2 regions of the Methylophaga sp. F-2 genome follow, and region 2 is predicted to be linked to the other one. Evidence: riboswitches for the same ligand, from Rfam matches in the RefSeq annotation. Region 2 holds a riboswitch; the other holds the start of a gene.

Evidence for each region. Region 2 has a riboswitch for cyclic di-GMP ahead of AC13DA_RS12750 (hypothetical protein). Riboswitches for the same ligand answer to the same signal wherever they lie in the genome.
Region 1: another riboswitch for cyclic di-GMP. It lies ahead of AC13DA_RS06110 (VPLPA-CTERM sorting domain-containing protein); the one in region 2 lies ahead of AC13DA_RS12750 (hypothetical protein).

What each region holds. Positions count from the first base shown of each region.
Region 1 is NZ_JBSXOF010000016.1:378,331-381,495, reverse strand. Features, by position in the region: gene AC13DA_RS06115 (DNA alkylation repair protein) at 1-913, opposite strand, end outside; gene AC13DA_RS06110 (VPLPA-CTERM sorting domain-containing protein) at 967-1,572, opposite strand; cyclic di-GMP riboswitch class I at 1,590-1,667, opposite strand; gene rlmD (23S rRNA (uracil(1939)-C(5))-methyltransferase RlmD) at 1,891-3,165, opposite strand, start outside.
Region 2 is NZ_JBSXOF010000019.1:721,996-725,160, forward strand. Features, by position in the region: gene AC13DA_RS12745 (molybdopterin-containing oxidoreductase family protein) at 1-1,612, opposite strand, end outside; cyclic di-GMP riboswitch class I at 1,837-1,915, shown strand; gene AC13DA_RS12750 (hypothetical protein) at 1,950-2,450, shown strand; gene AC13DA_RS12755 (YqaA family protein) at 2,580-3,020, shown strand; gene AC13DA_RS12760 (hypothetical protein) at 3,073-3,165, opposite strand, start outside.

The DNA of each region.
Region 1 (3,165 bases), on a different contig from region 2:
CAGCCCCAACAAAACGTATCCGGTAGTCTAGTACTACATACTGCGCCTGCTTGCTTCGTAAACGAAAATCCAGCACCAGCGTCTGCCCTAATAATAATCGGCTATGGGAAAGACGAAGTAATGGCTGTTCAATATCCACCGACTGACTAAAACCTAACAGCGGATAAACATCAGCATTTCCCTGTTTCACCAAACTCCGTAAACCATGGCGAATCACCCAGTTTATGTTTTGTGAAGCTGCTTGTTTCCACTCTGAACAAATATCAATCACCATTTGAGGATGATCCTTACTAATATCATTGATGTTATTAGCAACAGAACGCCTGACATAGAGGCTGTGATCACCTTTTAACTTCTCAAGAATCGGCCATATTGGTGTTGGGTCATCACGTAAATCAGTTAATTGTGGTGCCCAAGGTAAACGTGGTCGAATGCCTTCAGAGGCTAATCGCCTGATATGTTCATTCTCATGTTCAGCCCACTGCAGCATTTGCAAATAGGTTTCTTCAAAATGCGCCAACAGAAAAAACCGAATGGCAAACTCGCTGGTAAATAATGGGGTTAATTTTTCTAATGCAGCAAAAGAAACATGGAGGTGGTTGATGCCATATATAGCGACATAGTCAATTAATGGCCAGGCTAAATAATGTGCCCAACCAGAAAACTGTTCTTCTCTAAGGTATTCAGCAGCCTGTAACAGAATAGCTATCGCATCGACATAATCATCAGGCAGGTAGACATGCAAACTCTTAGCAAGATAGTCTGCACGTGCTTTGAGTTCCAGCTCATCCAGTTTGAGTGAGGCCGTCTGAATAAAATCTGTCACAGCAAAGTCTGGCCACACTGAATGAATCAGTGAACCTAGCTCATGAACTGCTGCAGTATTGAGTTTATTTTTGAGTTGTTCAGCCATAAAAAAAGCCGCGATGGAATCGCGGCTTTTATCATACGGTATTCTGTCTTAGCTTAGGCAGTTTTTTTACGTCTGCGCATCGCTGTAAAGCCCATCAAACCAGAACCAAATAACCATAATGCTGCTGGAACAGGTACTTCACTTACAGGTGGGCAGTATGTACCATCCACTGTTAATTCAGCCCAGAAAACATCTTCTTTTATTTTATCAAAAATAGCTTTGAAGGTGATACCAGCAAGCACTTCGTCAAATAAGTTTGAACTTAGTTGAAATACATCAACGCCACCATCTAATTTACCAACGTATGTCAGGTATGGGAAATAATTATCTAATGTCCATAAACCATCAGAGAACCATGAACCGTTGGCATTTGATTTAACTGATAAAGTAGCCGAAGTAATTTCTAAAGTAGGCTCATTGATGGCTTCAAAGCTCATATACGCCTCTGAAGAGTCCCAGAAAGTTCCCCAGTAATCATGATCTTCGTTAGTTACTTTAGCGTTTAATGTCGTTGAATAAGCTTGAGGGTTATCACATGTTGAACCATCATTACCACAACCTCCATGATGATGCCCACCATGATAAAACGTTGCTGAAGCAACACTTGAAAAACCTAGCAACATAGCAGCTACTAACATAGCCGATTTGTAAAATTTCATAGAATTATCCTTATTTACTATGCAACCCGGCCATCTTTAAAAAAGATCCGTGGCTTTCCGTCACATGGCTCACACCAAGGTTGGCTTAACTGTTCAATATGCAATCACTACCTGCAGAATACATATTAGTGATTCGTCATTAGCTGAACAATTGTACTTTGGTACTAAAACGTAAAATTAATCAGCCATCTACAGACTTTTTTATCAAATACCACCCTTAATATTTGATAAAAACATGGGAATAACTCCCAGTGCGATGCATTGTATTACCTTAGTTTTGATCAGGACAATTGTACCTTGGTACTAGTTATAAAATTTTTAACGTTTTTTTGTAAAAACGGCTATCGACTCAACGTGTGTTGTGTGAGGAAACATATCCATAATGCCTGCTGCTTCCATAATATAGCCATGCTGATTCACCAGCTCACCCGCATCACGTGCCAATGTCGCCGGATTACAAGACACATACACCAGGCGCTCAGCACCTAATGCAGCGAGTTGATGTAAAACTTCAAACGCCCCACTTCTGGGCGGATCGAGCAGAATTTTATTAAAGCCTTTTTCCGCCCAAGGATAATCTTTGAGCTCGGTTTGTGTCAGATCGGCCAGTTCAAACTCAGCATTCTTTAAGCCATTAAGTTGTGCATTATTTTTAGCGTGTTGCACCAGAGCCGCATCACCTTCGACACCAACCACTTCATTAACGCGTCTAGCTAAAGGTAAAGTGAAGTTACCTAAGCCACAGAATAGATCCAGAATACGATCATCAGCTTGTACGTCCAGTAAGTTCATGGCTCGCTGGATCATTTTTTCATTAATACCGGCATTCACCTGAGTAAAATCGCTCGGATCAAACTGTAAGTTCAACCCTGCTTCCGGCGCATAACTGAGCTGAGCTGACTCAGGCCATAATAAGGAGACCGTATCCGGACCACCCGGTTGCTGATAGATCCATAAATTATTGCTTTGACCAAAGCGAATCAATGCATTTTTATCCGTCTCAGATAATGCATCAAGATTGCGAAAAACTAACGCCACATGCTCATCATCCATCGCCACTTCAATCTGAGCGATACGATTATAGGCTTCAAGCCCAGCAATTAATGACGCTAAATCCGTTAAACGATGACCCACGCGAGGATCTAAGACCTCACATTGCTCTAGCATGGCAATATAAGGTGAAGACTTTTCTCTGAAACCGACCAGAACCTGTTCTTTTTTCGCGACATACTTCACGCCTAAACGTGCTTTACGACGATATCCCCATAATGGACCGGTTAAAGGCGCTAACCATTGTTCAGGATTTAAGTTACCAAAGTGAGTGAAGTGTTCAGCCAATGTGGCTTGTTTATGAGCCAACTGTGCTTCAGGTGACATATGCATCAAACTGCAGCCACCACAAATACTAAAATGCTGACATTTTGCTGCTACGCGATCATCCGCGCCAGACAATACTTCTACCGTGCGTGCCTCATCATATTTTTTGTGAACCCGGCTATATTGAAAGTTCACTTTTTCTCCGGCTAAGGCGCCATCCACAAAAACGGTTTTACCTTCAATTCGAGCGATGCCTCTACCATCGTGTGATAACGA
Region 2 (3,165 bases):
TACCACTGGGCGTGGGGAAATTTCCATTGCGGTGAGGAGCACGATCATCTTTGGTACCTACCTTTAATTTGGCAAAACCATGTTCGCGTAAATAAGCTAAATCGATACCATCACAAGCCGGTGATTCCCAGTCAACATAGTTCTCCAGACACTCGCTATCTGACCAGCTAAAGTTTTCTTCTTGGTAGCCCATTCTGGCTGCCAGACGTCTGAATATCTCATTATTGGGAATAGCTTCGCCCGGCGAATCAACACATTTTTCGTTATAGGTCAGATATAAGTGCCCCCATGACAGCACCATATCTTCCATCTCAGCCCCCATAGAAGCAGGCAGCACGATATCAGCATAAGAAGCCGTATCAGAAAGGAAATGTTCAGCCGACACCAGAAACAGATCTTCCCGCATCAAACCTTGAACAATCTTGTCAGTTTCTGCTGCTTGCGTGACAGGATTCGCATTCCAGCACATCATAGATTTAATCGGTGTATCAAGCCCCAACTCACCCGTTAGTGCTCGACCAAGTTGTATTGCATTCACCACTGGCGTGCCTTCCGGAATCAGATCTGGACGCGAGATGACATCAAATTTATAAGGATGCTCCCATACCGGGAACTGCAAAGCACCACCGCCAACATGCCGCCATGCACCGGTTAAAGCTGGCAAACAAGTAATAGCACGGATGGCCTGACCACCACCGTAGTTACGTTCAACTGCTACCCCAAGGCGAATTGCCGCAGGTTGGCTAGTGGCAAACTCACGGGCAAATTGACGGATATCATCCGCAGCTATGCCTGTGATAGTGGCAGCCCATTCGGGTGTTCTGGTCTTGGCTCTATCTGCCAAGGCATCAAAGCCAACGGTGTAGTTGTCGATGTAGTCCTGATCCTGTAAACCTTCTTCAATGATGACATGCATCATCGCCATCGCTAATGCACCATCGGTACCGGGTTTTGGTGCGATATGCCAGTCAGCCTCTTTAGCTGTTTTGGATTTATACGGATCAATCACCACCACTTTGGCACCATTTTTCTGTGCATCTTTCACGATATGCCAATGGTGAATATTGGTGCTAACCGAGTTACAGCCCCAGATAACGATGTATTTAGAATGAATAAAACTCTCGGGATCGACACCTGCCGTCGGCCCTACGGTCAATAACCAAGCGGTACAAGAACCTTCGCCACAAAACGTACGCTCACAGACGGTCGCCCCCATTTTGTTAAAGAAAGCATCGCCCCCGTTTAAGCCATGAACTAAGCCCTGATTCCCTAAATAGCTATAAGGCAAAATGGCATGCGGACCTTGCTCTGCAATAATCGCTTTCCAGCGGCTAGTGATTTCATCTAAAGCCTCATCCCAGCTAATTCGCTCAAACTGTCCACTGCCCTTAGGTCCTGTTCGTCGCATCGGATACAACAGACGATCCGGATGGTAGTGACGCTTTTCATAGTCTTTGAGTTTGACGCATAAGCCGCCACGCGTCATCGGATGTTCTTTATTGCCTTTGACTGAAGTTAATTGACCGTTTTCCACCTCATAGACCATCGAACAGGTATCCGGACAATCATGTGGACAGCCTCCATGATGCGTCGTTTTTAGTACGCTTGCCATATTGCTCTCTCCTCTCTGATATGTATTTTTTTATTATTATTTTCAGACTATACACCAGTTTAAAACGGGAAATATGCCCGTTAATTTACTCAAGATAATTGATAGAAATTTTATTTAAATCAATTACTCACTCTGACATTTTCTTGTAATAGAGCCTCTATACACTTAGCCGCGGATGAATAATTAACCACTTGAGCAATTGAGTGGTTTATCACTTTCATCCTTTTAATCAAAGCCAAACTCGTCGTGAGGCGGGGTCGGAAAGCTACAGGTCTTCCAAGTGAAGATGGCTGGGTTGCATTGCTTGTTTTTTCACTCTAAACATAAGGGAATTTTTATGAAAAAAGCGATGCTATTTGTCATAGCACTATTTTTCTCTGTTGCGGCTAATGCAGCAACACTTAACTTAACAAAAGGTGACTCAGCTTTCACCAACAATGCTAGTCAGGAAATTGATCTTGCTAGTGGTAGTACAGTATTAGCAAGTGGGACTACAGGTAATGGCGCATGGGAATCTTCGTTCAGTTTATTTACTAATGACGCAACACCAGTAGTTATTGAATGGTCATTTAATCCAGAGTCTAATCTTGATAATGCAACTATTGCATTTGGTGTTTTAGGTGGTGCTATTCAAAATTTCAACATTACTGGTGATTTCAGTTTCACAGCGATATTAACTGCAGGTCTGACATATGTGTTGGATATCTATGACGCAACGGGTAAAGCTTTAAATTACAGCCTATCAGTTTCAGCAGTACCTGTTCCTGCAGCACTTTTCTTATTCGCACCAGTTTTATTAGGTTTCTTAGGCTTTCGTAAAAAAGCGATTGCAGCCTAAACCCATCTTTAGAAAATCACCGTTCAATATTGGGGAGCTTCGGCTCCCTTTTTTTATGTATGATTCAATATTTCCTAGGAGAGTATCAGTTTGACTTCTCCACCATCACGCCATCGAGTAACCGCCTGAATGGATTATTTTGTTAGCTTGGGTTATCCCGGTCTCTTTATCTCAGCCTTTTTATCTGCAACACTACTGCCACTTAGCTCTGAATTGGTTCTGAGCACACTATTAATCAAAGGACTATCACCGAGTTTGCTCATCACCACAGCCACCGTGGCAAATGTGCTTGGCTCAATGCTGAATTATGCTTTAGGTTATTGGGCCAGTTCTGCAGTCATAAAAAAATGGTTACGGATATCAGAAAGCGATATTAGAAAAGCGGAAAACCGGTTTAAGAAATATGGCCTTATTTCCCTGTGTTTTGCCTGGTTGCCCATCATTGGTGATCCATTAACTGTTATGGCAGGTCTCATAAAAATACATCTAGGCTGGTTTGTCGTGTTAGTCACAGCAGGTAAGTTGATTCGCTATATTGTCATCAGTCAGGTAGCACTGTCACTAAATTAAAAAACCCCGTTTCAGAGACTGAAACAGGGTTTTAACTGGGTTACACTTTTATTCAATGATGATGTGGATGACCGATATCCTCACCTTCACTATTATAAAAACCGGATGGACCATGGTCGATATACCCCTGGTTAATCATCTTCGC